DNA from 3 places in the Chromobacterium sphagni genome. Region 2 is predicted to be linked to each of the others. Evidence: predicted binding sites of a transcription regulator. Region 2 holds the regulator's gene; each other region holds the start of a gene.
The links. Region 2 encodes HrcA, which represses chaperone genes, less so after heat shock. Its sites were predicted from a motif close to ATTAGCACTCGNNNNNNNCGAGTGCTAAT; they were not measured.
Positions count from the first base shown of each region.

Region 1: groES (co-chaperone GroES) is a predicted target of HrcA. The motif match lies at 4,944-4,972, and genes of this name have one in related genera.
Region 3: rpoH (RNA polymerase sigma factor RpoH) is a predicted target of HrcA. The motif match lies at 2,555-2,583, and genes of this name have one in related genera.

Region 1 is NZ_MKCS01000001.1:2,136,513-2,146,564, reverse strand. Features, by position in the region: gene BI347_RS10165 (cytochrome b) at 1-1,314, opposite strand, end outside; gene petA (ubiquinol-cytochrome c reductase iron-sulfur subunit) at 1,329-1,913, opposite strand; gene BI347_RS10155 (Nif3-like dinuclear metal center hexameric protein) at 2,028-2,774, opposite strand; gene groL (chaperonin GroEL) at 2,895-4,538, opposite strand; gene groES (co-chaperone GroES) at 4,588-4,875, opposite strand; gene BI347_RS10140 (MraY family glycosyltransferase) at 5,028-6,134, opposite strand; gene rfbF (glucose-1-phosphate cytidylyltransferase) at 8,343-9,116, shown strand; gene rfbG (CDP-glucose 4,6-dehydratase) at 9,113-10,052, shown strand, end outside.
Region 2 is NZ_MKCS01000001.1:2,901,784-2,911,835, reverse strand. Features, by position in the region: gene dnaX (DNA polymerase III subunit gamma/tau) at 1-1,517, opposite strand, end outside; gene mltB (lytic murein transglycosylase B) at 1,603-2,646, opposite strand; gene hrcA (heat-inducible transcriptional repressor HrcA) at 2,697-3,716, opposite strand; gene recA (recombinase RecA) at 3,878-4,933, shown strand; gene recX (recombination regulator RecX) at 4,933-5,391, shown strand; gene BI347_RS13575 (SRPBCC domain-containing protein) at 5,395-5,853, shown strand; gene alaS (alanine--tRNA ligase) at 5,918-8,551, shown strand; gene BI347_RS13565 (GNAT family N-acetyltransferase) at 8,668-9,159, shown strand; gene BI347_RS13560 (substrate-binding periplasmic protein) at 9,364-10,052, shown strand, end outside.
Region 3 is NZ_MKCS01000001.1:1,925,326-1,935,377, reverse strand. Features, by position in the region: gene ftsY (signal recognition particle-docking protein FtsY) at 1-864, shown strand, start outside; gene ftsE (cell division ATP-binding protein FtsE) at 928-1,581, shown strand; gene ftsX (permease-like cell division protein FtsX) at 1,578-2,486, shown strand; gene rpoH (RNA polymerase sigma factor RpoH) at 2,614-3,477, shown strand; gene BI347_RS09120 (PglL family O-oligosaccharyltransferase) at 3,560-5,350, opposite strand; gene BI347_RS09115 (PglL family O-oligosaccharyltransferase) at 5,444-7,306, opposite strand; gene BI347_RS09110 (pilin) at 7,410-7,880, opposite strand; gene BI347_RS09105 (pilin) at 7,974-8,450, opposite strand; gene BI347_RS09100 (adenosylmethionine--8-amino-7-oxononanoate transaminase) at 8,721-10,052, shown strand, end outside.

The sequences.
Region 1 (10,052 bases), 770 kb from region 2:
GAACACGGTCAACAACACCAGCACCACGAACTGGATCTGCCGCTTGGCATTGGTGTCGGTGACGCGGTCCGGCACCGGAATGCTGCCGATATCGTTCTTGGTGTAGAACGGCATACCCAGGAAAAAGGCGAAATAGACCGCCGACAATATCTGCGAAATCATCGTGCGCACAGCGGTCGGCGGCATCGCGCCGAGAATGCCCAGACCGATGAAGGCGACGATGAATAGCACCAACGCCACCTTGAACTTGGGGCCGCGGTAGCGGATGGACTTGATCGGCGAACGGTCCAGCCACGGCAGGAAGGCGATCAGCACCACCGCCGCGCCCATCGCCAGCACGCCCCACACCTGGGTGCCGGCAAACGACGGAATAGCGCGCAGGATGGCGTAGAACGGCGTGAAGTACCATACCGGCGCGATGTGCGGCGGCGTCTTCAGCGGATCCGCCTGGTCGAAGTTGGGGTGCTCCAGGAAGTAGCCACCCATTTCCGGCAGGAAGAACACGATGGCGGAGAACACGATCATGAACACCACCACACCCAGAATGTCCTTGATCGAGTAGTACGGATGGGAGTAGATGCCGTCCAGATACAAGCCGGTGTCCGGGTCCTTCGGCTGCTGCTTGATCTCGACGCCGTCAGGATTGTTGGAGCCCACTTCGTGCAGCGCCATCAGGTGGGCGACCACCAGCGCCAACAGCACCAGCGGCACCGCAATCACATGCAGCGCGAAGAAGCGGTTCAACGTGGCGTCCGACACCACGAAGTCGCCGCGAATCCATAGCGACAAATCCGGTCCGATCACCGGGATGGAGCCGAACAGGTTGACGATCACCTGCGCGCCCCAGAACGACATCTGTCCCCAGGGCAGCAAGTAGCCCATGAAGGCCTCTGCCATCAGGCACAGGAAGATCAGCGTGCCGAACACCCACACCAACTCGCGCGGCTGCTTGTAAGAGCCGTAGATCAGGCCGCGGAACATGTGCAGATACACCACCACGAAGAACATCGAGGCGCCGGTGGAGTGCATGTAGCGAATGATCCAGCCGCCGGCCACGTCGCGCATGATGTATTCGACCGAGGCGAAGGCCACCGGGATGCCGGCGCCGTTCAGCGTGGCGTCCGGCTTGTAGTTCATGGTGAGGAAGATTCCGGTGACGATCTGCAGCACCAGCACCAGCATCGCCAGCGAACCGAAGAAGTACCAGAAATTGAAATTCTTGGGGGCGACATACTTGCCCCATTGGCTTTCCCACAGGGCTGTCAGCGGAAAACGCTCGTCCACCCAGTTGAGCAGCTTTTGTGCTTTGTTCATTTTTCGCCCTCAGCTTATTTGTCGTCGCCAATCAGCAGGCGGGTGTCGGACATATATTTGTGCGGGGGAATTTCCAGGTTCTTCGGAGCCGGCACTCCCTTGAATACCCGGGCGGCGAGGTCGAACTTGGAACCATGACAGGGGCAGTAGAAGCCGCCCAGCCACTCCGGCCCCAGATCCGCGGGCGCGAGATCGGGCCGGAAGGTTGGCGAACAGCCAAGATGGGTGCAGATGCCTACAGCCACCAGATATTCGGGTTTGATCGAGCGGTGCTCGTTCTGGCAGTACTTCGGTTGCTGGTCCACTTCCGACTGCGGGTCGACCAGCTTGGGGTCGTTCTTCGGCAGGTTTTTCAACTGCTCCGGCGTGCGGTTGAGAATCCACACCGGCTTGCCGCGCCATTCGACATTGATCTTCTGCCCCGCCTCGATCTTGCCTATGTCGACTTCGACCGGCGCGCCGGCGGCTTTGGCCCGCTCGGACGGGAAGAAACTCAGGAAAAATGGCGTAGCCGCGCCGACCACCGCAACACCCCCAACAGCGCTGGAAGCGATCGTCAAAAACCGACGGCGCCCCGTATCGACTTGCTGTTCACTCATTACAGTCATCCTCAATCGTGGAAATCGAGCCCTAAACCGCCAGATTTTACCCGATTACTAGTAGGGACTTGAAGCTTCTATGCAAATAAATTGACCTTGACGCCAGCAAGATGCTTAAACAGGATTGAAGACGTCAATAAATTCGACATTTATGCCAGAGACCTGCATCAAACGCTCGCCCAGCGCCTTGATCCCAAAGCGTTCCGTGGCATGATGTCCCGCTGCGATAAATGCGACATCGCTCTCCATCGCCATGTGGTAATTCTGTTCGGATGCCTCGCCGGTAATGAAGGCATCCACCCCGAGCGCGACGGCATCGGCGAAGAAACCCTGCGCGCCGCCGGTGCACCAGGCGACCTTGCGCACCGGCTTGTCCGGCCGCCCCAGCAACTGCGCCGCCCTCCCCAGCCTGGCGGAAACGTGGCCGGCAAACGCCTGCGCATCGCCCGCGCCGGTCCAGTCGCCATGCCACAGCAGGCCCTGCTCTCCCGCCTGCCCTTGCGCCGCCAGCCCCAGCGCCTGGCCCAGACAGGCGTTGTTGCCCAGTTCCAGATGCCCGTCCAGCGGCAGATGGTAGGCCAACAGGCTGATGTCATGCTGCAGCAGGGTGCGGATTCTTTGCTTCTTCATGCCGCAAATGCGCGCGTCCTCGCCTTTCCAGAAATAGCCGTGGTGCACCAAGATGGCGTCGGCGCCCCGCGCCGCCGCGGCATCGATCAAGGCCTGCGACGCCGTCACGCCGGTCACCACTTTGCCCACCTCGGCCCGCCCCTCCACCTGCAAGCCATTGGGCGCGTAGTCCTTGTAGCGCCACGGCTCCAGCCAGCCATCCAGCAAACCCTGCATTTCGCTCAACAACATTTTTCTCTCCTTTCAATATCAGCTATTCAGCTTATTTTGCCAGACGCATGCGACATTCAAGCCGAAAAAACAAAAACCCCGCCGAAGCGGGGTTTGCTATTCAAGCCTGGAAGGCTGGGCTTACATCATGCCGCCCATTCCGCCCATGCCGCCCATATCGGGCATGCCGCCTGCTGCCGGCTTGTCTTCCGGCAGTTCGGCGATCATGCAGTCGGTGGTCAGCATCAGGCCGGCTACCGAAGCCGCGTGTTGCAGAGCGGAGCGGGTAACCTTGGCCGGATCCAGCACGCCCATTTCCAGCATGTCGCCGTATTCGCCGGTAGCAGCGTTGTAACCGAAGTTACCCTTGCCTTCCAGCACCTTGTTGACCACAACCGACGGCTCGTCGCCGGCGTTCTTGACGATCTGACGCAGCGGAGCCTCGATGGCGCGCAGCACGATCTTGACGCCAGCTTCTTGCTCGACGTTGTCGGTCTTCAGGTTTTCCAGCGAAGCACGGGCACGCAGCAGGGCTACGCCGCCGCCGGCAACCACGCCTTCTTCAACGGCGGCACGGGTCGCGTGCAGCGCGTCTTCAACGCGGGCCTTCTTCTCTTTCATTTCCACTTCGGTAGCCGCGCCAACCTTGATCACGGCAACACCGCCGGCCAGCTTGGCCACGCGCTCTTGCAGTTTTTCACGGTCGTAGTCGGAAGAAGCTTCTTCGATCTGCTTGCGGATTTCACCCACGCGCGACTGGATCACGGCAGCTTCGCCGGCGCCATCGATGATGATGGTGTTTTCCTTGCCCACTTCGATGCGCTTGGCTTGGCCCAGCATCTCCAGCGTGGCTTTTTCCAGGGTCAGGCCCAGCTCTTCAGCGATAACGGTACCACCAGTCAGCACGGCGATATCCTGCAGCATGGCCTTGCGACGGTCGCCAAAGCCCGGAGCCTTGACCGCAACCACCTTCAGGATGCCGCGGATGGTATTGACCACCAGGGTAGCCAGCGCTTCGCCTTCGACGTCTTCGGCGATGATCAGCAGCGGGCGGCCCGACTTGGCCACTTGCTCCAGTACCGGCAGCAGGTCGCGGATGTTGGAAATCTTCTTGTCGAACAGCAGCACGAAGGGATTGTCCAGCGCGGCAATCTGCTTGTCCTGATTGTTGATGAAGTACGGGGACAGGTAGCCGCGGTCGAACTGCATGCCTTCTACCACGTCCAGCTCGTTGTTCAGGCTCTTGCCGTCTTCAACGGTGATCACGCCTTCCTTGCCGACCTTTTCCATCGCATTGGCGATGATTTCGCCGATGTCGGCGTCGGAGTTGGCGGAAATGGAGCCTACTTGGGCGATTTCCTTGGAAGTCGCGCACGGCTTGGCGATCTTGGCGATCTCGCCTACCAGCGAAATCACGGCCTTGTCGATGCCGCGCTTCAGGTCCATCGGATTCATGCCGGCGGCAACATACTTCATGCCTTCCTGCACGATGGCCTGAGCCAGCACAGTAGCGGTGGTCGTGCCGTCGCCGGCCACGTCGGAAGTCTTGGAAGCCACTTCCTTCACCATCTGCGCGCCCATGTTCTCGAACTTGTCCTTCAGTTCGATTTCCTTGGCGACGGACACGCCGTCCTTGGTGATGGTCGGCGCGCCGAAGGAGCGGTCCAGTACCACGTTGCGGCCTTTCGGGCCCAGGGTCACTTTGACGGCATCCGCCAGAACATTGACACCGGCAACCATCTTGGCACGAGCGGAATCACCAAATTTAACGTCTTTAGCAGCCATTCTTTAACTCTCCAGAATTCTGTAATGTGAAGTGCAGGTAAGGGTCGGATTACTCGACGATGCCCATTACGTCTTCCTCGCGCATCACGAGGACTTCATCGCCGTCGACCTTGACGGTCTGACCGGAGTACTTGCCAAAAATCACTTTGTCGCCAACCTTCAGCTCCAACGAACGGCGTTCGCCATTCTCCAGGATCTTGCCGTTGCCGACGGCCAGAACCTCGCCCATGTCCGGCTTCTCAGCCGCGCTGCCCGGCAGAACGATGCCGGAAGCGGTCTTTTCTTCAGCCTCGAGGCGCTTGATAACAACACGGTCGTGCAGGGGACGGATTGCCATTAGATCTCTCCTAATGCAGTAGCTGTTTGAGAGTTGAAAACCAGAATATTCAGGTTGCACACGAGAGGTTTAGCACTCGTGGCTTGCGAGTGCTAATAATAGGGACGACACCGAGGCTTTTCAAGAGGGGCAGCACCCCTCTTGACAAAAGATCAGCGGGAGGAGGTAGAGCGGCGCAGCACCAGCCAGCGCGGCGTGCGGAAGCGGATGATCATCCGGTACAGCGAAACGTACGCTACAGTGAACAACAGGCAGAAGCCCATCAGCACATAGGTGTGGCGCCAGAACAGCATCGCGGGGACCACCGAGATGCAGGACAGCGCCCACAGATAGGGCGAAGTCAGGCTGTTGCGTAAAGTCAGATGCCCCGCGTCCTTGGAACCCACCATCCAGCGGACAAGGCGCTTGTAGACCAGCATATGCAGATGCAGGCCGTCCGGCATGCCAGGCGATATCCCGCGCAGGAATTTCTTGCGATAGATCGAATACAGCGTTTCGAACACCGGATAAATCACGCAAAGCAAAGGAAACCATGGCGAAACTTGCGGATGCCTGCCCACCAACAGCACCGCGACCTCCGCAATCATGAAGCCCAGCAGATACGCGCCGCCATCGCCGGCAAAAATCAGCCCGCGCGGGAAATTCCAGAACAAGAATCCAGACAGCGCTCCGATCATCGCGAAGCAGACGCCCAGCAACATCACGTCCTGAACTTTGAATGCCACATAAGCCATGGCAAGGAAAATAAAAACAGCCACCACACCGGACAGTCCATTGTATCCATCAATGATATTCACCGCGTGGGCCACTCCCCCAACGGCAATCACCGTGAATAAAAAGGAAACCAAGGGGACATTAACCAAAAAACTATCAATGAAAGGAATATCTACCCGATGCAAGCCAGCCCCAAGAACAAAATAGCCCAAACCGGCAGCGGCAAAAGTAGCGAATAGACGAGGCAGCGGCCCCACCTTCTTAGTCATGTCCTCAACCAAACCGGCAATGAAAGCTGGCACTCCCACCCAAAAAAATAGCAATGCCCTTCCTTCATCCAACGACCAGGCCAATACACCACAACCAGCCAGTAATCCTGCCGCCAACGGCAGTCCTCCAACTCTGGGCACTGGAAGTGCATGAAATTTCTGCACGCCACCAAGGTCGTGATCCAGTGTAAAACGCTCATGCAGATGGCTGAAATGAATCAGGAACATCGCAACAAACAGTGACAGAAAAGTTGAAATTATCAGGATTTTCAGCATAATTCCCGCCAACTGGTTTGATTGAGAAAGCCACGATAGGCAGCTACCTAGGCGGCCACTACCCAAGCGCTAACGCAAAAGCTGTTCAAGCTCAGATTTGTGCGGCATGGCTACCCTTCCCACCTCAATACATATGGCCTGCATCACAGCCATGCACGCAGGACCATTCAAACCACAAACTCCAGACCAGAGTGGAAAACACAATCATCAAAGCATGAAAAATTCACAACAACACAACTTACCAGCATGTCAGATGCACGTTTTTCAATATAGTCCAAGTAAAATTTCTTAAATACGATTTCTTACTCATACCGTATGAACGATCGTCCTTTCATGTTGAAAACTGACAAGAAGATCAGCCTCACCGATCGATCCACCATGCCAGTTTGAAATAAAAAATCACCAGAAAACAACACAAAACAATCAAAAAATCACATAAACTTCAAAAATCTAGAAATTCAATGCCACATCCAGACCAAACCACAGTAGAAACGACCGCTGCCTTCACAAAATATTGCACGCACCTAAAGTAAAATGACAAAGACCTGTACATAAAATTCTTACTTGATGATGTACCATCAAAATCCATCCAAAATAGTTATCAACCGGTAATTTCCACAACTCCACGGAGAGAAACCACATGGCCAAAATTGGCTTATCTGAAAAACAGACTATAATTACTCGGCCCTATAGAGCTAGATAATAGCCAAAATAGATTCAGCTACGCACCAAGATAATTCAATATAAAATTAAAACAATTCAGTCACTCTTGCAGCATGCAACTGTTTTGTTTTAACCCAACGCCGCCGCAAAAAAGAAATAACTATCTTCAAGATAGCACCAGTCTGGCGGCAGCTAATTTCATTCGCTTCACGCCAACCTAAACATGTATTGCATTTGAAAAAACGAGCAGCTTATACAGCGATTTTTGCCGTGCCACATTGATCATACATGATGGCTTACAATTAAGATTTAGCATGCAAATTAACCATATCAAACTGGCATTCAAACATATGCAAAAAGTTAGTGATCCAAATTAATTCACAGCACGCCAGAGCTTTGAAAAACTCCTCAATCGACAATCCTCAAGCTTAGCATCTGACTAGGCAAGATGACTGAAAACCGAAATAAAAAACAAGCCAACTCATCGACACATCGCAAACCTGCACATTAAAAAATCGGCGCAAAGCAATAATAAAAACCAGAAAAACTGGTGCCGGCACGGAAAATTCCAGCAGGTGTTGCTATAGAAAAATAGAAATCACGAAACTAGGAATCACTACGATTATCAACAAATCGTTTCGACACAGGAAAATTGCACTGGCAAACAAATCATAGTCTACTGAAAAATAGTCAGCCATTTGAAAACACCGGACCTTGGCTAGTGCAAGAGGAAACCTTGATTTTTTCACAAGCAGACCATACTAGCGCAGCCTTACACAATACATAGCAGCAGCTGTTAATCAGCATTGCCGAATAAACCAAACCCTACTTCTGCAGAAACATGATACGAAACCTCTAGCAGCAACCACGATCAAGCTATTACACATTCAGGTCTTAAAGACAGGCACTATCCAATCATCGAGAACAAGATTTACAAAGCAAATTGCATAGTTGATGCTATAAATTTAACTAGGTAGCTGTGCTTACGTCCCACGATGCCGCAGGTTCACCACCGCCATGTTTGGAGGATAAACCGGACAGGGACTGTCTCATCGACGGGTCATGACGGCGACAGTTACGATACAGCTACTGGACGCAAATATAACGGGCAGGTCCCGACGATCTGTTGCCCCAAGAGGCAACAAAACCAAGATTTGGATTCTTGTATATGACACAGGGGGATTTTCAGCCATGCCGATCAGCCACGCCCATTCTTCGACAGGATGCTCGAAGACTCTCTACTCATGCCCAAAAATCATGCATGGGCTATCATTCGGTTTCGATGCAAATTGTTACCGCCCACTGACAATTGACATCCGACCCCATCCTGTCTTGCCCGACCCCAAGGCTGCCGACACAAACGCTCAAGCAACCACGCGTTGGCCTTCATTCCCTATTTGGAGCGGACCACCTCAGCCAGTCATACTGCGAGGCTCCGGGCTGTTGCATTGACAAGATGAAAAACGCAAGCACTAATCAACATACGGTTCAACCAACCTTAGTCCATCCGTCTCTTGCAAAATTTGCCGAGGAGGAAATATTGAAATGAAAGCCGTTATTCTTGCAGGCGGACTAGGTACCCGCATCAGTGAAGAAACCGCCGGCCGGCCCAAGCCAATGGTGGAAATCGGCGGCAAACCCATCCTATGGCACATCATGAAAATCTATTCCCACTACGGAATAAATGACTTCATCATTTGCTGCGGCTACAAGGGCTACGTCATCAAGGAGTATTTCGCCAACTACTTCCTGCACATGTCGGATGTCACCTTCGACATGTCGAACAACTTCATGGAGGTGCACCAACGCTATGCTGAACCATGGCGCGTCACTCTAGTGGATACCGGCGAGCACACGATGACTGGCGGACGGCTGAAGCGGGTGAAGAAATATCTGCAAAACGAGGACGCGTTCTGCTTCACCTATGGCGATGGGGTCGCGGACATCCATATCGGTCGCTTGATCGATTTTCATAAAACCTACGGTGCCAGCGCCACCCTGGCGGCGGTCCACCCCCCCGCCCGTTTCGGAGTGCTGGATATCAAGGACAATCTGGTCTCGACCTTCCAGGAGAAGCCGAAAGGCGATGGCGGCATGATCAACGGCGGCTTCTTCGTGCTGTCGCCGTCGGTCATCGACCTGATCCAGGATGACTCCACCGTGTGGGAGCGGGAGCCGTTGGAATCGCTGGCCCGAAATGGCCAGTTGACTTCCTTCGCCCATGACGGTTTCTGGCAGCCGATGGACACCCTGCGCGACAAACAGCATCTGGAAGATCTGTGGAAAACCGGCCAAGCTCCGTGGAAAGTATGGGAATGAACAGTAATTTCTGGAAAAACAAACGGGTATTTCTTACCGGGCACACCGGCTTCAAAGGTAGTTGGCTGACCCTGTGGCTGCAATCGCTCGGCGCCGAGATCACCGGCTACTCGCTGGAGCCCGCCACCGAACCCAATTTGTTCAGCATCGCCGGGGTGGCCGAAGCCATGCAGGCCTCGGTCATCGCCGACATCCGCGACCTTGACCGTTTGCGCGCGGAAATGGACCGCGCCCGGCCGGATATCGTGTTCCACTTGGCGGCGCAAGCGCTGGTGCGCCGCTCCTACGCCGACCCGGTGGGCACCTACGCCGCCAATGTAATGGGCACCGTCAATCTGCTTGAGGCGGTGCGGACAACATCATCAGTGCGCGCCGTGGTATGCGTCACCAGCGACAAGTGCTATGAAAACCGCGAATGGCCATGGGCATATCGCGAGAACGAGGCGATGGGAGGTTACGACCCATACAGCAGCAGCAAGGGCTGCGCGGAGCTAGTGGCAAGCGCTTACCGCAACTCGTTCTTCAATCAGGCCAGCCATCCGCGACATGGCGTGGCGCTGGCCACCGCCCGGGCCGGTAATGTCATCGGCGGCGGCGACTGGGCGCAAGACAGGCTGATTCCGGACTTCATCCGCGCCATCGCCGCCGGCGAAGCGCTGGTCATCCGCAATCCGGAAGCCATCCGGCCATGGCAACATGTGCTGGAACCACTGGCCGGTTACCTGCTGCTGGCGGAAAAGCTGCACCAGCAAGGGCAAGATTTCGCTAGCGGCTGGAATTTCGGCCCTTACGAGCGCGATGCCCGCCCGGTGGAGTGGATCGCCGCGCAACTGACTCGGCAATGGGGCCAAGGCAGCGGCTACCAGGTACAGCGCGATGCCAACAGCGCCCACGAAGCGCACTACCTGCGGCTGGATTGCGCCAAAGCCAGGCAGG
Region 2 (10,052 bases):
GCTTCGCCGTCGTCGGCCTGCCACGGCATGTCGTCGATTTCGTCCTCGTCGCGCTCGTCGTCCTCTTCGGCATCGGCCTCGACCGCGGGCACCGCTTGCGGCACCGCCACAACGGCGGATTGCCGCGGCGCGACGGCTTCGGCCGCAGGCTCGGGAGCCGGGGTCGGAGCCAGCGCGGGCCTAAGCTGCGCCGCGGGCGGCTGCGGCCTGGGCGCGGGCTCGGGTTCCGGCTCGGCCGCCGGGGCATTCTCTTCGCTCGCCGCGCGCGGGGCCGATTTCGCCTGGGTTTGCGATGCCAGGCCGGCGGCCTGCAAGGCGCGCGCAGCCGGCGACATGCCGCGCTCGACCGGCGCCGCGGCGCTGGCCACGGCGCCGGGCCTGGCCTGTGGCGCGGCGGCTGGCCGAGGCGGCGCGGCGGCCTCAGCCGGCGCATTCACTGGATGGAAGGCCAGCATCCGCAGCAGCGTCATATTGAAGCCGGCGTGCTCGTCCGGCGCCAGCGCCAGGTCCTTGCGGCCGTGGATGGCGATCTGATAGTACAGCTGCACGTCCTGCGGCGCGATGGCGTCGGCCAGCGCGAACAGCGTATCCCGCTCTGGCTCGTCGGCGGCCAGCGCCGCCGGCACCGTCTGCGCCAGCGCCAGCTGCTGCAGCAGCACCGCCAGCTCGGTCAGCGCGGAATCGAAGCTGATGCCGCGCTCGGCCAGATTGTCGGCCTCGGCCATCAGCGCCGCGCCGTCGGCGACCGACAACGCCTGCAGCAGGGTAAACAGGTAGCGGCGGTCCACCGCGCCCAGCATCGCGCGCACGCCGTCTTCCTTCACCTCGCCCAGCCCATAGGCGATGGCCTGGTCCAGCAGCGACTGCGCGTCGCGCATCGAACCCGCCGCGGCGCGGCCCAGCAGCGCCAGCGCGGCCGGCTCGTAGGCGATCTGTTCCACTTCCAGCATGTGCGCCAGATGGCTGGACACCTGCTGCGGCGTCATATTGCGCAGCGAAAATTGCAGGCAGCGGCTCAATACCGTCACCGGCACCTTCTGCGGGTCGGTGGTGGCGAGGATGAACTTGACGTGCGCCGGCGGCTCTTCCAGCGTCTTCAGCATCGCATTGAAGGCGCTTTTCGACAGCATGTGCACTTCGTCGATGATGTAGACCTTGAAGCGGCCCATGGTCGGCGCGTACTGGGCGTTTTCCAGCACTTCACGGATATTGTCGATGCCGGTGTTGGACGCGGCGTCGATTTCCAGCAGGTCGACGAAACGGCCGCTGTCGATCTGGCGGCAGGCGGAACACTCGCCGCACGGGTCGGCGGTGGTGCCAGTTTCGCAGTTCAGGCTTTTCGCCAGGATGCGGGCGATGGTGGTCTTGCCTACGCCCCGGGTGCCGGTCAGCAGGTAGGCGTGATGCAGCCGCGCCTCCTTGAGGGCGTTGCTGAGGGCGCGCACCACGTGCTCCTGGCCGACCAGGTCGGCAAAGCGCTTGGGACGCCATTTTCTGGCAAGGACTTGATAGCTCATGGGGGCGGATTTTAATGGCAATTGCCGCGCAAGGCGACTGATTTTACCGGCGCGGCCGCCTGGGCCGCGCCGGGAGGAAACGGCCTTACTGCGCGGATGACGCCGGCTCGGACGACTTCTGCGCCAGCGCGGCGTAATAACGCTGGCGCACCTGGTCGGCGATTTCCTGCACCGCCTTGGCGTACAGCGCGCTGCGGTTGTAGCGGGTGATGGCGTAGAAGTTGTTCAGGCCCAGCCAGTACTCGGTGACGCCGGGCGCGGTTTCCAGCGAAAACAGCACCGCCGGCACGTCGTCAGCCAGCGGCGCCTGCGGCGCGATGCCCATCCTGCGCAAGTCGCCCACCGTGTAGTGCAGGTTGAATTTGTCGGCCAGCAGCTTGTCCACCTGCGGCCCCGGCACCACGCTGGCCGGCACCACCACGTCGTCGCCATGGCGCCAGCCGTGCAGCTGGAAGTAGTTGGCGACGCTGCCGATAGCGTCGTGCGGGTTGTTCCAGATGTCGCGGTGGCCGTTGCCGTCGAAATCCACCGCCCACTTGCGGTAGCTGGACGGCATGAACTGCGGCCAGCCCATCGCGCCGGCGTAAGAACCCTTCAGCGTCAGCGGGTCCTTGCCCTCCTCCTTGGCCAGCAGCAGGAACTGGGTCAGCTCCTTGCGGAAGAAATCGGCGCGGCGGGGGTAGTCGAAACCGATGGTGGACAGCGAGTCGGCCAGGCGGAAAGTGCCGGTATTGCGGCCGTAATGCGACTCCACGCCCAGGATGGCGACGATCACTTCCGGCGCCACCTGGTACTGCCGCTCGGCGCGCGCCAGCGTATCGGCGTTGGCCTGCCAGAACGCCGCGCCGTCGACGATCAACCTGTCGTTGACGGTGGAGGCGCGAAACTGGTACCACGGCCGCGAAGTGGACGGCTTGTCCAGGATCCGGATGATGTTGGGCTTGGGCTCGACATTGGCGAACACCGCCTCCAGCTCGGGCCGGTTGAACTGGCCGCCGGCGACTTGTTCGTCGATATAGCGCTGCACGTCGGGGCGGGCCAGGAAGGCGGCGTCGGCCCAGGCCGGCGCGGCGGCCAGCGCGGCGGCTATCACGGCGGCCGTGCCGGCCAGTTTCTGCATCGGATTCATATTGTGTTCGTCCGTTATTGATTATGTCTGTGGATGGCGAAGGCGCGGACTCAATCGCGGAACGACAAGGCGCTGCCCACCAGCCGCGCGGTAATGTCGACGATGGGTATCACCCTTTCGTAAGCCATGCGGGTGGGGCCGACCACGCCCAGGGTGCCGACCACCTGGCCGTTGACGCGATAGGGCGCGGTCACCACCGAGCATTCGTCCAGCGTCACCAGTCCAGACTCCTCGCCGATGAAAATGTTCACCCCCTGCGCCGCGCGGCTTTGCGACAACAGTTTCAACAGCTCAGTCTTGCGCTCGAACACGCCGAACAGCTCGCGCAGCCGCGACAGGTCGTCGGACAGGTCGTTCACCTGCAGCAGGCGCGAGCCGCCGCTGACCACCACGTCCTCGCCGCTATTGGCCAGCGTCTGCTGCCCCAGCCGCACCGCTGCCGCCATCAGTTCGGCAATGTCGCCCTGCAGCTCGCGCAGCTCGCCCTCCACCCGGCTGGTGACCGCGTCCAGCGCTTGGCCGCTGTAATGCTGGTTGATGAAGTTGCCCGCCTCCACCAGCTCCGACGGGGTGTAGTCGCGCTCGGTCAGCAGCAGGTGGTTCTGCACGTCGCCGTCCAGCGTCACCAGTATCATCAGGATGCGGCGCTCGGACAGGCGCAGGAATTCGATCTGGCGGAAAGCGACGTCGCTGCGCTGCGGCGTCATCACCACGCCGGCGAAGCTGGTCAGCTCCGACAGCAGCGACGACGCCGCCTGCACGATGCGCTGCGGACTGTCCGGCTGCAGGCTGGCTTCCAACTCGTGGCGCGCCAGCGCGTCCAGCGGCCGTATCGTCAGCAGACGGTCGACGAACAGCCGGTAGCCGCGCGCGGTGGGCACTCGCCCGGCCGAGGTGTGCGGCGAAGCGATCAGCCCCATGTTTTCCAGCTCGGCCAGCACATTGCGGATGGACGCGGAGGACAGCTCCACCCCCGGCAGCAGCGACAGGGCTTTGGATGCTACCGGCTGACCGTCGGCGATATAGCGTTCGATCAGGACCTTGAGCAAGCGTTGGGCGCGTTCGTTCATCATGTTCCCCATTGTACACATCCTGAACCGCGCCAAAAGGGCCAGCAGCAAGACTTTGCGCCGGGTAGGCGCTTTTGTTCCCCGGCAAGCTGCTGTTAGGGCTCTGGTTTTCTGCGATAATCGCCCCATTATTGGTCCGACCTACCCCATTTGGAGACAGCATGGCTTCCGAAGACAAGAGCAAGGCGCTCGCCGCCGCCCTCGCCCAGATTGAAAAGCAGTTCGGCAAGGGTTCGATCATGCGCATGAGCGACAACCAGATCACCGAAAACCTGCAAGTGATCTCCACCGGCTCGCTGACGCTGGACCTGGCGCTGGGCGTCGGCGGCCTGCCGCGCGGCCGCGTGGTCGAAATCTACGGCCCGGAATCGTCCGGCAAAACCACCCTGTGTCTGCAGGTGGTGGCCGAGGCGCAGAAGCTGGGCGGCACCTGCGCCTACATCGACGCGGAAAACGCGCTGGACCCGCAATACGCGCAGAAGCTGGGCGTCAACGTGGAAGACTTGCTGATCTCGCAGCCGGACACCGGCGAGCAGGCGCTGGAAATCTGCGACATGCTGGTGCGCTCCAGCGGTGTCGACATCATCGTGGTGGACTCCGTCGCCGCGCTGGTGCCCAAGGCGGAAATCGAAGGCGAGATGGGCGACAGCCACGTCGGCCTGCAGGCCCGCCTGATGAGCCAGGCGCTGCGCAAGCTGACCGGCAACATCAAGCGCACCAACACCCTGGTGATCTTCATCAACCAGATCCGCATGAAGATCGGCGTGATGTTCGGCAACCCGGAAACCACCACCGGCGGCAACGCGCTGAAGTTCTACGCCTCGGTGCGCCTGGACATCCGCCGCACCGGCGGCATCAAGAAGGGCGAGGAAGTGGTCGGCAACGATACCCGCGTCAAAGTGGTGAAGAACAAGGTTTCGCCGCCGTTCCGCCAGGCCGATTTCGAAATCCTCTACGGCGAGGGCATCTCGCGCGCCGGCGAAATCATCGAGCTGGGCGTCAAGCACGGCTTCATCGACAAGTCCGGCGCCTGGTACGCGTACAACGGCCAGAAGATCGGCCAGGGCAAGGACAACACCCGCGAATGGCTGAAAGCCAATCCGGCCATCGCCGAGGAGATCGAACGCAAGATCCGCGACGCGGTCGGCATCAAGATCGAAATCAGCGAAGGCAAGGACGACGAGGAAGAACTGGCCGACGACGCCTTCGACGCCTGATGGCGGCAAGCGAAAAAAGCCTGAAGGCGCGGGCCGTCGAACTGCTGGCCCGCCGGGAGTACTCCCGGCGGGAACTGGTTCGGCGGCTCGCGCCTTTTGCCGACAGCGAGGATGAGCTCAACGCGGTGCTGGACGAACTGGCCGGCAGCGACTGGCAGTCCGATCAGCGCTTCGCCCAGCAGTTCGCCAGCAGCCGCGGCGGCAAGTTCGGCAGTCGCCGGCTGCAGCAGGAAATGCGCCAGCGCGGCGTAGCCGACGACACCATACGCGAGGCATTGTCCGGCCAGGACGACCTGGCCAGCGCCCGCGCGCAGTGGCAGAAGAAGTTCGGCCGCCTGCCGGCCGACGCGGCGGAAAAGGCCAAGCAGTACCGTTTCCTGGCCCAGCGCGGCTTTCCCGGCGAGGTGATCCGCCAGGTATTGGCCGGCGGCGGAGATGACGACTTTCACGAGGACTGAGCCATGAGCGCGCGCGGCATCGCCACCAAAATCGACATCGCCGCAGGCCCGGAGCTGGTCTGGCAGGTGCTGAGCGACTGGCCGCGCTATCCGGAGTGGAACCCGTTCATCGTCGGCCTGCATGGACGCCACCTCTTGGGCGCCCGGCTGGTGGCCACCCTCCATCCTCCCGGCGGCAGGCGGACGACCTTCCGCCCGATCGTCACCGAACTTTGCCCGCCGCAGGCGCTGGCCTGGCGCGGCTCACTGCTCCTGCCCGGCCTGCTCGACGGCGCCCACCACTTCCGGCTGGAGGCGCTGAACGGCGGCGGCGCCCGGCTGCATCACCGCGGCGCCCTCAGCGGCCTGCTGCTGCCGCTGTTCGGCGCAAAAGGCCTGGAAAGCGCCCGCCAGGGGTTCCTGCTGATGAACCGGGCATTGAAACAGCGCTGCGAAACCCTTGCCAGCGCCGCCACGGCTTGACACAATCGACGGATTCGCCCCGACTGCCAGTCCGGGGCAAAATTTTGAAATAGATCAGACAATCATGAAAACCTCCGAAATCCGCAAGAAGTTCCTGGACTTCTTCGCCGCCAAAGGCCACCAGGTCGTTCCCTCCAGCAGCCTGGTCCCCGGCAACGACCCGACGCTGATGTTCACCGTCGCAGGCATGGTGCAGTTCAAGGACACTTTCCTCGGCTTTGAAAAGCGCGACTACAGCCGCGCCACCACCAGCCAGAAATGCCTGCGCGCAGGCGGCAAGCACAACGACCTGGAAAACGTCGGCTACACCGCGCGCCACCACACCTTCTTCGAAATGCTGGGCAACTTCAGCTTCGGCGACTACTTCAAGCGCGACGCCATCAGCTTCGCCTGGGAATTCCTCACCGGCGAGCAATGGCTGAACCTGCCCAAGGACAAGCTGATGGTGACGGTGTACGCCTCCGACGACGAGGCCTACGACATCTGGCACAAGACAGTCGGCGTGCCGGCCGACAAGATCGTCCGCATCGGCGACAACAAGGGCGCGCCTTACGCGTCCGACAACTTCTGGACCATGGGCGACACCGGCCCCTGCGGCCCCTGCACCGAGATTTTCTACGACCACGGCCCCTCGGTCGCCGGCGGCCCTCCGGGCAGCCCGGACGAGGACGGCGACCGCTTCATGGAGATCTGGAACAACGTCTTCATGCAGTTCAACCGCGACGAGGCCGGCGTACTGCATCCGCTGCCCAAGCCGTCGGTAGACACCGGCATGGGCCTGGAACGCCTGTCCACCGTGCTGCAGCACGTCAAGTCCAACTACGAGACCGACGCGCTGGCCTGTCTGGTGCGCGCCGCCGCCCGCGAAACCGGCGTGGCGTACAGCCAGGACGTACCGTCGCTGAAAGTGATCGCCGACCACATCCGCGCCTGCTCCTTCATGATCGCCGACGGCATCCTGCCCTCCAACGAGGGCCGCGGCTACGTGCTGCGCCGCATCGCCCGCCGCGCCATCCGCCATGGCTACAAGCTGGGCCAGAAGGGCCTGTTCTTCCACAAGATCGTGGCCGACCTGGCGGCCGAGATGGGCGACGCCTATCCGGAACTGCGCGAGAAGCAGGCCCACATCGAAGACGCGCTGCGCGCCGAGGAAATCAAGTTCGCCGAGACGCTGGAAATCGGCATGGGCCTGGTCGACTCCGCGCTGGAAGGCGGCAAGAAGGCGCTGGACGGCGACACCATCTTCAAGCTGTACGACACCTTCGGCTTCCCGGTGGACCTTACCGCCGACATCTGCCGCGAACGCGACATCCACGCCGACCTCGAAGGCTTCGAGCGCGCGATGGAAGCGCAGCGCGAGCGCGGTCGCGCCGGCTCCAACTTCAAGATGACCGGCAAGATCGCCTACAGCGGCGCCGACACCGCCTTCCACGGCTACGACAAGAACAGCGTGGAAGCCAAGGTTCTCGCGCTGTTCAAGGGTATGGAGGCGGTTGATTCGCTGCAGGCCGGCGAAGAAGGCATCGTGGTGCTGGACAACACCGCCTTCTACGCCGAAGGCGGCGGCCAGGTGGGCGATGTCGGCGAAATCTCCGCCACCGCCGGCATCGACGCGCTGTTCGACGTCGTCGACACCCAGAAGATCCAGTCCGCGGCCTTCGGCCACAAGGGCCGGCTTGCGCGCGGCGCGCTGAAGGTGGGCGACGCCGTCACCGCCACCATCGACCTGCACGCCCGCGCCGCCAGCGCGCGCAACCACTCCGCCACCCACCTGCTGCACGCCGCGCTGCGCCACGTGCTGGGCGGCCACGTGGTGCAGAAGGGCTCGCTGGTCAACCCGGAGCGCACCCGCTTCGACTTCGCCCACGGCGAGGCCGTCAGCGCGGCGCAGATCGCCGAGCTGGAACGGGTGGTCAACCGCGTGATCTGCCACAACGTGGAAGTGAAGGCCGAATTGATGAGCATGGAAGACGCGCAGAAATCCGGCGCGATGATGCTGTTCGGCGAAAAGTACGGCGATGAGGTGCGCGTGCTGAGCATGGGTGACTTCTCCGCCGAACTGTGCGGCGGCACCCACGTCAAGCGCAGCGGCGACATCGGCCTGTTCAAGATCGTCGCCGAAAGCGGCGTGGCCGCCGGCGTGCGCCGCATCGAAGCCGTCACCGGCGAAGCCGCGGTAGCCCACGTGCAGGCGCAGGACGCGCTGCTGAAAGAGGCCGCCGGCGCGCTGAAAGCGCAGACCAGCGACGAAGTCGTCGCCAAGATCGGCTCGCTGCAGGACAGCGTCAAGGCGCTGGAGAAAGAACTGGCCAAGCTGAAGGGCCAACTGGCCGCCTCGGCAGGCGACTCGCTGGCCGACAACGCCGCCGTCGTCAACGGCGTCAAGGTGCTGGCCGCCGAGCTGGAAGGCGCCGACAACAGCGCGCTGCGCGAAACGCTGGACAAGCTGAAAGACAAGCTGGGCTCCGCCGCCATCGTGCTGGCAGCCAAGGCCGACGGCAAGGTAACCCTGGTGGCCGGCGTCACCGCCGACCTCACCTCCAAGGTCAAGGCCGGCGAGCTGGTCAACTTCGTCGCCCAGCAAGTGGGCGGCAAGGGCGGCGGTCGTCCGGACATGGCGCAGGCCGGCGGCACCCAGCCGGAAAACCTGGCTGCCGCGCTGAAGGGCGTGGAAGCCTGGGTGGGCGGCAAGCTGTAAGTTCGGATCATCCATCGTCCTACCGTCAAAACGGCCACATGAATTTCATGTGGCCGTTTTTCATATGGTAATAATCAATCAGCACAATAAACCGCAGGCCCATACCGGAGCACGCCATGACCGCCACCGAATTCCGCCTCGCCGATTGGGACGATCTGCCCGCCGTCCGCCTGCTGCTGCAAGAGGCCTTCACCCCGCTGGCCTCCAGCCTGCCCAGCCGCCCCACCGCGCTGGACGAAACCGTCGCCAGCCTTACCGGCCATCTGGCCAGCGGCAGCCAAATCTTTGTCGCGGCCAGGGAGAGCCGGCTCATCGCCTGCCTGCTGGTGCTGCCTCCCGAAGACGGCAGCGCCGAAGTCAAACGCGTGTGCACCCATCCGGACTTCCAGGGCAATGGCCTGGGCTCGGCGCTGCTGCGCCACGCCGAACAGCAACTGCGCCTGCAAGGCGTTCAGCAGATCCAGCTGTCCACCCGGCGTCGGCTGCCCGGCAATCTGCAGTTCTACCAGCGCTTGGGCTACCAGCTGGCGGAGAAGCAACCCTATCCCGAAGGAGTGGACGACGAGCGCATCACGCTGAGCAAAGCCCTGTCCGAGCTGGCTGCCTGAACCGCACTGGGCGGATTTCGCCGCCATCCGGGCAAACTTGCTTCAGATCAAGACCCAATAAATCACCAATCGCTAATATGAACAGGCTTCTTATGGCTTCTCCTTTGTTGTTTGCTTGATGTCCCCGGTCCGTCCGGGGCTTTTTTTTGCCCTCGGGCAGACAATGCTTATAGTGTGATTACGCAACCGATCCCGGAGAGCATCATGCGCCTGCTCCTCGCCGCCCTTCTCGCCTGCGCCTTGAGTCCGCTGCCCGCCCCTGCCGAACCGCCGCCGGCCGAAATCCTCGCGCTGACCGAAACCCTGCCGCCGCTTAGCTACGACGAGGATGGCGCCCACAAGGGCTTTTCCAACGAGCTGCTGTTGATGATGCTGCACGACAGCGGCTTGCGCGCCGTCATCCAGATCCGGCCATGGAGCCGGGCGCTGCGCGAAGCGCAGCAGACGCCCAACACCATGCTTTATCTGACCGTGCGCACGCCGGAACGGGAAGAAATGTTCAAATGGATAGGCCCGGCACTGCCGCTGCCGATAGAACTGTTCCGCCTGGGGGGCCCCCGCGCGCAACCGTACACCTCAATGGACGACGCCAGGCGCGCGGCAGTGGCGGTGGCACGCGACACCCCCGGACAGAAAATGATGGAAAAGCTGGGCTTCGTCGACAACCAGAACCTGGTGCTGACCAATGACGAGGCGCAGTCGGCCCGGCTGCTGTACGCCCACCGCGTGCAGTACAGCGCCGGCGTGGCGCTGTTCCAGCGCTACGCGGCGAAACAGCAGGGGCAGAATCCGGAACGGCTGGATTCGGTGCAGGTGCTGGACGACAGCACCCAGTTCTATTTCGCGATGCAAAAAGACAGCAATCCGGAATACATCTCCCGCTTGCAGGCGGC
Region 3 (10,052 bases), 980 kb from region 2:
CGCGACCGGCTGGGCAAGCAACTGGCCGGCCTGTTCGGCGGCGGCAAGATAGACGAAGACCTGTACGAAGAGCTTGAAACGGTGCTGCTGACCGCCGACATGGGCATGGACGCTACCGTGCACCTGCTGAAGGACGTGCGCGAGCGGGTGTCGCTCAAAGGCCTGAAGGATTCGTCCGAACTGAAGGGCGCGCTGAAGGATTCGCTGCAGGACCTGATCGGGCCGCTGGAAGTGCCGCTGAACGTGGAAGGCAAGAAACCGTTCGTGATCATGATGACCGGCGTCAACGGCGCCGGCAAGACCACGTCCATAGGCAAGCTGGCCAAGTACTACCAGAGCCAGGGCAAGAGCGTGCTATTGGCCGCCGGCGACACCTTCCGCGCCGCCGCGCGCGAACAGCTGATCGCCTGGGGCGAACGCAACAACGTCACCGTGATCGCCCAGCAGGGCGGCGATTCCGCCGCGGTATGCTATGACGCCATCCAGGCCGCCATCGCCCGCGGCATCGACATCGTGCTGGCCGACACCGCCGGCCGCCTGCCCACCCAGCTGCATCTGATGGAGGAAATCAAAAAGGTGAAGCGGGTGATCCAGAAGGCGCTGCCGGAGGCGCCGCACGAAGTGGTGCTGGTGCTGGACGCCAATATCGGCCAGAACACCGTCAACCAGGTGAAAGCGTTCGACGACGCGCTGGGCCTGACCGGCCTGATCCTGACCAAGCTGGACGGCACCGCCAAGGGCGGCGTGATCGCCGCCATCGCCAAGCAGCGCCCGGTGCCGCTGCGCTTCATCGGCGTCGGCGAGAGCATAGACGACCTGCGGCCGTTCGACAGCCGCGACTACATCGACGCGCTGTTCGAATAAGCAACGCCCGCGGCCGCGCTCGGCGGCCGCCTTTCTCAGCCAAGTCAAGCGGGAAACCACTACATGATCCAGTTCGACCAGGTTACCAAGCGCTACCCCGGCGGCAACGAAGCCCTGAAGAACCTGTCCTTCACCATAGAAACCGGCGAGATGGTGTTCCTCGCCGGCCACTCCGGCGCCGGCAAGTCGACGCTGCTGAAGCTGATCGCCGGCATCGAGCGCGCCACCAGCGGCGGCGTGCTGGTCAACGGCCAGAACCTGTCCAAGCTGCGCGCCAGCCAGATTCCCTATGTCCGCCAGCATCTGGGCATGGTGTTCCAGGACCACAAGATCCTGTTCGACCGCAGCGTGTTCGACAATGTGATGCTGCCGCTCGACATCATAGGCTTCGACCGCCGCGACGCTGCCAAGCGGGTGCGCGCCGCGCTGGACAAGGTGGGCCTGCTGTCCAAGGAAAAGAGCATGCCGATCCGCCTGTCCGGCGGCGAGCAGCAGCGGCTGTGCATCGCCCGCGCCGTGGTGCACCGCCCCAGCATCCTGCTGGCCGACGAGCCGTCGGCCAACCTGGACCGCGCCTACGCGCTGGACATCATGGAATTGTTCAAATCCTTCCACCAGGTGGGCGTCACCGTGCTGATATCCGCCCACGACGAAACCCTGATGGAAGACTACGGCCGCCGCATCATCCGCCTGAGGGAAGGACAGTTCGCCGCATGAAACACTTTCTCTATCTGAACTGGCAAAGCGCCAGGCAGGCGCTGGTCAAAATCCTGCGCCAACCGTTCGGCAGCCTGCTTACCCTGCTGATGCTGGCGCTGGCGCTGACGCTGCCGCTCTGCCTCTACCTGTCGGTCAGCAGCGTGCAGGACTGGGTGGGCCGCCTCACCGCCACGCCGCAGATCACGCTGTTCATGGAGCTGTCGGCCGAGGAGGCCGACATCGCCGCGGTCAACAGCACGCTGGCCCACCACCCCAAGGTCAAGAGCTTCACCTTCATCAGCAAGGGCAAGGCGCTGCAGGACCTGGAGCGGCGCAACGGCCTGGCGGGCCTGTCCGACGGCCTGGACGGCAATCCGCTGCCGGACGCCTTCGTGGTGACGCCCGCCTCGCTGGAGCCTCGCGAGCTGGAAATGCTGCAGAAGGAGCTTTCCGGCCTGCCGATGGTGGAGATGGCGCAATTCGACGCCCACTGGGCCAAGCGCCTGTTCGGCATGGTGGAGATGGGCAAGAAGCTGACCTGGTTCCTGGCCGCCGCGCTGGGCCTGGCGCTGGTGCTGGTGACCCATAACGCGATCCGCATGCAGATCCTGGCGCGCCAGGACGAGATCGAGGTGTCCAAGCTGATCGGCGCCACCGACAGCTTCATCCGCCGCCCCTTCATGTACCATGCGCTGTGGCAGGGCGTGTTTGCCGCGCTGCTGGCCTGGGGCTTGAGCAGCTGGCTGGCGGCGGTGGCCAACCCCGCCATCCGCGAGTTCGCCATGCTCTACGGCGAGCGGGTGGAGCTACGCGGGCTGAATCCAGCCGAGCTGGCCGCGCTGATAGGCGTGGCGGCGCTGCTGGCGATGCTGGGCGCGCGCCTCGCCGCCGATCATCACCTGCGCAAGGTCGAGCCGAAGTAAACATGCCAAATGAAAGGTTTCGGCTATCGCATCGATTGTTAAAATCATTGACGCGGGAACCTTTCGTTGCTAGCACTCTCCATACACGAGTGCTAACATAGCACTACCCAAGGAGGTAGCCATCGCAATGAACACAACATTTGCCCTGCCCGTTCCGTCGACCAGCGGCAGCCTGGAGCAGTATATCCAGGCGGTAAACAGCGTCCCCATGCTGTCGCCGGAACAGGAAAACGAGCTCGCAGTCCGCTTCCAGCAAGACAACGATCTGGAAGCTGCCCGGCAGATGGTGCTGTCGCACCTGCGCGTTGTGGTATCGGTATCGCGCGGCTATGCCGGCTATGGCCTGCAGCAGGCCGACTTGATCCAGGAAGGCAATATCGGCCTGATGAAGGCGGTGAAGCGCTTCGAACCGGGCCGCGGCGTACGGTTGTTCTCGTTCGCCATCCACTGGATCAAGGCCGAGATCCACGAATTCATCCTGCGCAACTGGCGCCTGGTGCGCATCGCCACCACCAAGCCGCAGCGCAAGCTGTTCTTCAACCTGCGCAGCATGAAAAGCAGCTTCTCCGCGCTGTCGGAACAGGAAGCCAAGTCCATCGCCGAAGACCTGGGCGTCAAGCCCGAGGAAGTGCGCGAGATGGAAATCCGCATGAACGGCCAGGACGTGTCGCTGATCGGCGACGCCGACGACGACGAAAGCTACGCGCCGATAGACTGGCTGGCCGACTCGCACAGCGAGCCGACCCGCGCGCTGGAACGCCGCGCTTTCGACCATCTGCAGTCGGAAGGCCTGGAGTACGCGCTATCGACACTGGACGCGCGCAGCCGCCGCATCGTAGAAGCGCGCTGGCTGACCGACGACAGCGGCTCCACCCTGCATGAACTGGCGGCGGAGTTCGGCGTATCCGCCGAGCGCATCCGCCAGATCGAAACCAAGGCGCTGGGCAAGATGAAGACCGCGCTCAGCGAAGGCGTGGTGCTGGACAACTAATCCACCAACTGCACCGTAAAAAAAGCCGCTCGAACCATCGAGCGGCTTTTTACTTGCCCGCCGTCTGGCGGGCGCTCGCCTATCACTCCTGCAAGGTACGGAACTTGGCCGGCAGCTTGTCGTAGGCCTCGCGACTGATGCGCCTCAGCGGCTCCCAGGCCGGATTCTGGTCGCCCAGCGTTTCCAGGAACTGGCCTGCATAAGTGGGGAAGGACGCCAGCGTGGTGCGCAGCGTCTGTTCCGCTTGGGCCTGCTGCCCCGCCAGGATTTCCATCTGCGCGCGCTTGAGCATCACGTCCGGATACGGGCGGAATTCGGTCAGCCTGTCCTCCAGCGCCAGCTTCTGCGCCAGGTTGTCGCGGCTGATCGGCAGATAGTCGTCCAGTGTGTACAGCGCATGATAGGCAAACAACGGCTTGGTCTTGACGATTTCGATCAGCCGCTCGGTGCGCTTGGCGTCCTTCTGCGCATTGCCGGTGGGGGTGTACAGATTGACCAACTCCCAGAACATCGGCGTGGTGCTGATAGACAGCCAGCCCACCCACGCCAGCGCGGCCAACAGCGGCAGGCGCAGGAATATAGGAGCGGCGCGGGAGCCGTCTCCGCGCGGCGCCATCGCCATGAACAGCACCAGCATCGCCAGGAAATAGAAGTACCACAACGGATATTCGAGCATGCTGTGGGTCAGCGTCACCGCCAGGCAACCCAGCGCCAGCACGCCCTCCGGCGCGGCCCGGCGGCAGAAGAAGGGCGTCAGCACCCAGACGAAGCCGCCCAACACCAGCGCGGTGGCCACGCCGCCCATCTCGGCCAACAGTTGCAGCACCAGATTGTGCGCGTTGGTGAACAAGCCGCTGTTGTAGCCGGCGGCGGCGAACTGCGGCAGCGGCTGCAAGCGCACGCTCTCCGCAGCGTATTGCGACCAGCCCACGCCCCACAGCGGGTGCGCCTTGAACGTGAGCCAGGCTTTGTGCATCTCGGCGAAGCGGCGCGCGCCCATGTCATCGCCATTGGCCGCCAGCCGGGCCACGCCGGAGGCGTTCTCCACATCGGAATGGGTCAGCAGCGAGATCAGATGGTTGAACAGCGGCAAAGCGAACTGCCCAGCCAGAATCGCGCCGCAGCTGGCCCACATCGCCAGCATCAGCCGGCGCGAGGTATCGTTGCGGCTGCGCCAGTGCCACAGCGCGGCCAGAGCGGAAATCGCCACCAGGTACAGCAAGGTGGTGCGGGAGCCCGCGGTGGCCAGCATCAGCGCCATCCACAACACCAACGCGATCAGCCAGCTGCGCCCCAGCCGCTCGACGGCGAACAGGTAGACCCCGGCCACCACCGACCACGTCAGGTAGTGCGCGTACTGGTTGCGTTGGCCGATGTGGCCGAAGATATTGGTGGTGGGGTGGGAGCCGTCGTAAAACAAGCCCAGCGGCGCCGCCAGGCCGGTGAGCTGGGCAGTACCGATCAACGACTGCACCAGGCCGCCGACGATGATAGCGCGCGCCAGCCATACCGCGAACTCGCGCTCGCCGAAGGCGCCGCGCAGCGAGGCCGCAACCGACGCCAGCAAGGCCAGCGACAGCCAGCCCAGCGCAGTGGCGTAGCTCATGCCCGGGAACATCAGGCTGACCAGTTGCGGCTGCAGCGCCCAGATGCCCGCCAGCAGCAGACACCACCAGCCGGCGCGCGGCACGGTGTCGAACAGCCTGCCACCGGGCAGCAGCAGCATACCGGCCGCCAGCAGCAGCCAGATCACATTGATTTCGCCAAACCACTGCGGCAGCGGCACAAAGTGGACGCGGGAGGCAAACGGCACGATGGCGACCAGGCACAATGCCAACAGGGCCAGGCGCTCGGAAATTTTCTGAAAAGTCATGGCGGGCCAGATGTCGAAACAACAAAGCCGGCAGCATACCGCATGCGCACAGCCGGCAAAACCAGTCAAATGTGTCCGCGCGTTACAAACGCCTTAAAACAAGGGTTTGCGCGTGACGGGAGACGCCACCGCCATCACCGCCGCCATCCGGGCGGCATCGGTGTAGGCCCCGCGCTGCAGATAGATCTTTTTCACCCTGCCGGTCAGCTCGGCCAGCCGCCGCACTTCCGGCTCCTGCCAGGACTGCAGGCTGGCATCCAGTTTCAACACCTCGTCCGGGTAGCTGGCGATGGCCTGCACCAGCGTCCGCCTGGCGGCCTCCGGCTGCCCGGCCAGCGCCTGGCACACGCTCAGCCGCTGCAGCACGGCGATATAGGGCTGATTGAGCGCCAATCGCTGGTAGAACGGCAGCACGATGTCGACATGCCGCTTGCTGGGCAACAAATAGTTGCCCATCACCATCGCGGCGGGATCCACCCACAACGGGTTGAGCTCCACCTTGCCGAGGTAGTTTACCCGCCGGATGTTCTCCGCCGCCGACTGGCTGGGCGCGCTGTACTCCACCAACCGCCAGAAGATGGCTACGCCGCTGACGATATGCGCCGCCATCAACGCGCCGCCGCCGATGCAAGCCAGCCTCAGCACCGCGGTGCGGGTCGGCGCCTGCCACGACCGCGCCGGCGACAGCGTGCACACCGTCACCAGCATCGCCAGAAAGGGCAGGTACCACAAAGGGAACTCGAACATGCTGTGGATCAACAGCATCATCGCGATACTGATCAGCAACAGGTTTTCCGGACTCTGCCGGCCGCGTCCGAAAAACGGCAACAGGCACCCACCCAGGCCCAATGCCACGATCAGAGTCCCCGGCAACCCGGTTTCAGCCAACAACTGGAAAAACAGATTATGGCTCTGGGTGAACAACACGGCTTCCGGATACTTGGGCAGGCCGCCGAAAGCTTCCAGCCAAACGGACTGCTCCGGATAACGCTCCAGCCCCACTCCCAGCCAGGGATGCTGCTGAAACACCATCCAGGCCTTGGTCCATTCGATGCGGCGCCGGGCGCCGAAGCCGGCGTCCAACAACCGCTCGGAACCGCTTTGCGCATGAATCGGCAGGCCCAGCCAATTGAGAAGCCAGATGATCTGCTCATTGAACAGCTGCAGCAGCGACAGCACGATCATCGCCGCCATCAAGGCCTGCAGCATCCGCGCCAGCGTCTCGTCACCGGACGCGCGCCGCTGCCAAAACCAGGCCAGCAGGCAGACTCCCAGGCAGTATGCCAAGGGCAGCCGCGCGCCGGACCAGGTAATGAACAACAACTGGAACAAGACCAGCAAACCGCAAAAACCGCCGCGCAGCCGCCGCCGGCCATACAGATAGCAGGCCGCCACCACGCCCCAGTTCAGGTACTGCGCATACTGGTTGCGCTGGCCGACATTACCCATCACCTCGGTCGGCGTCAGGTAATTCAACATCACCAAGCCGCGGGTATAGCGAGCCAAGTCCAGCACCTGGATGCCGCCCAACACGATTTGCAGACAACTGCCCAGCAGCAGGCAGGACGCCAGGATGACGCAAACCTGCGCCAGGTCGGGCCGCAGCCGGTTGGCCAGGAACACAGCCAGCAGCAACATCACCGCCAAGCTGCCGATACCCAGAATCGCCGGCTGGTAGTTATCCAACAACAGGCCGTTGCTGAATGACAGCCACAATAGCAGCGCGGTCAGCGCCAGCGCCGCCAGCGGCACTCTCACGCCGCTTTGCCGGCGGCGGAAGACGAACAGCCCGGCGATGCCGATGGCGAACACCACGCTGGCGTTGGTCCACCAGTCCTGCAGCGGCGTATAGCGGGCGCAATTGAGAAAGGGAAACACAAAACAAAAGCAGAAGAAGACATGCAACAAAACATCGTTCCATCCGGCTTTGCCGGTCGACTGGGCTTGACTCTGCATCGGGCTTTATCCGCGATCGAATGCAGTGATTATACGCAGCCAAGCGGTTCATTGACACGTCATGCGCGACGCCGCTGGAAAGCGGCGCCAGCCGCGCCCAGCCTTACAAACGGCAGGTGGCCGGCACCCAGTTGGCCTGCAGCTGGGTCGAAATGGCATTGGTGCCGCCGCCGGTGCCGGTATAGGTGCAGGTCCACTGGATCGAACCGGAAGACAAGGCCGGCACCAGGTCCAGTTGGGCGCCGCTGGACACCGTGCTGTTGTAGGTGATCTGAATCACGCCGCTGGCCAGCACCGACACGCTGCTCACCGCGTTACCGGTAATCGACGCCGCCGTGGCCAAGCCGTAGGCGCTGTTGTAAGGCGTGGTGCTGGCGAATGCGTTCTTGTTGGCGTAGTACTCGGTAACGGCGGTCTTGGCGGCGTCGGCCAGCGCCAAACCTTCGGCCACCCTCGTCCGCTTGACATAGTCCTGATAAGCCGGGATCGCGATGGCCGCCAGAATGCCGATGATCGCCACCACAATCATCAGTTCAATCAAGGTGAAACCCTGCTGGGTTGGTCTGTTCTGCATGTTACGCGTCTCCTGACGACAAGGCTGCCCGCCTTCGCCGGAAAGGCAAGAGGCACCGCAGTGCCTCTCGTTCCATCTATTTCGCTGCCGCGCTTATTGACGGCAGCTGGTCGGCACCCAATTAGACAGCAACTGCGTCGAGATCGCAGTCGCGCCGCCGCCGGTACCGGTGTAAGTGCAGGTCCATTGCACCGAGCCGGAGGTAATCGCCGGCACCAGGTCCAGCTGGGCGCCGCTGGACACCGTGCTGTTATAGGTGATCTGGATCACGCCGCTGGCCAGCACCGACACCTGGCTGACCGAGTTGCCGGTGATGGACGCCGCGCCGGCCAGGCCGTAGGTGGAGTTGAAAGGCGCAGAGCCGGATGCAGCGAAAGCATTGTTGGACGAGTAGTACTCGGTGACAGCGGTCTTGGCCGCATCGGCCAGCGCCAGGCCTTCCGTCACCCGCGCCCGCTTGGTGTAGTCCTGATAAGCCGGAATCGCGATGGCCGCCAAGATGCCGACGATAGCCACTACGATCATCAATTCGATCAGGGTGAAACCCTGCTGGATCTGCTTTCTCTTCATGTCTGAACTCCCGGATTGCCAAGCTTCGCCGAATGAAATGACCGCGGCCTCGCCAGCCGCCAGTCTCGTCTGCGGATTCCGGACGGAGACCGCCCTATGCATGTCCACTGCATTCAGCAGGAAGCATGCCAGGCCGGCCGCAGCCTGCGCAGATGCGGCGGCGATTGCTTCAAGCTGTCGCCATAGGGCATAAACTGACGTTTTTCGTCACCTCGTAGCCGCCGCGCGGACTGTGCTAGCATCGCCTTTCTCCTTATCGGAACCCGTCGCATGAGCAATCAAGCCTGGCTGCAACGCAGCTTCGCCGCCGTCTGGCACCCCTGCACTCAGATGAAACGCCACGAAAGCCTTCCCATCGTTCCCATCGCCGGCGCCGACGGCGTCTGGCTCACCGACTTTGACGGCAAGCGCTATCTGGATGGCGTCAGTTCCTGGTGGGTCAACCTGTTCGGCCACGGCGAGCCGCGCATCAAGCAGGCGATCAAGGATCAGCTGGACAGCCTGGAACACGTGATGCTGGCCGGCTTCACCCACCAGCCGGTGGTGGAGCTGTCCGAACGGCTGGCGGCGCTGAGTGGCCTGGGTCACGCCTTCTACGGCTCGGACGGCGCCAGCGCCACCGAAATCGCGTTGAAAATGAGTTTCCACTACTGGAAGAACCGCGGCCACAGCGGCAAGACCCGTTTCATCAGCCTGGAAAACAGCTACCACGGCGAAACCATCGGCGCGCTGGCCGTCACCGACGTGCCGCTGTTTTCATCCACCTACGCCGACCTGCTCAAACCGGGCCTGCGCGCGCCTTCGCCGGACGCCCGCCAGGCGGCGCCGGGAGAAAGCGCCGCGGATACGGCGCTGCGCGCCGCGCGGGCGATGGAGAACTTGCTGGCCAAGCACACCGGCGAAATCGCCGCCGTCATCGTCGAGCCGCTGGTGCAGGGCGCAGCCGGCATGGCGATGTACGATCCGACCTACCTGGCGGAACTGCGCCGGCTGTGCGACCGCTACCAGGTGCACCTGATCGCCGACGAGATCGCGGTCGGCTTCGGCCGCACCGGCACCTTCTTCGCCTACCAGCAAGCCGGCATCGTGCCGGACTTCCTGTGCCTGTCCAAAGGCATCACCGGCGGCTTCCTGCCCTTGTCCTGCGTGCTGACCCGCGACGACGTCTATCAAGCCTTCTATCATGACGACGTCGCGCGCGGCTTCCTGCATTCGCACAGCTATACCGGCAACGCGCTGGCGTGCCGAGCCGCGCTGGCGGTGCTGGACATCTTCGAAACCGACGATGTGCTGGCCGCCAATCGGCAAAAAGCGGCGGAATTCACCCGGCGGATGCAGCCGCTGGCCGCGCGGCCGGAAATCCGCCATTTCCGCCATTGCGGCATGATCTGGGCCTTCGACGTCGAAACCGGGCGCTCCGACTTTGCATTGGCCTTTTTTTCGGCCATGCTGAAACGCGGATGTCTGTTGCGGCCGATAGGCCGGACGGTCTACTTCATGCCGCCTTACACCCTGAGCAACGAAGAGATGGATTGGCTGATCGAGGCAAGCTGCGCGGCGCTGGACGAGGTCCTGGCCGGCGGCGCCGGCGCGGCGGGCGTG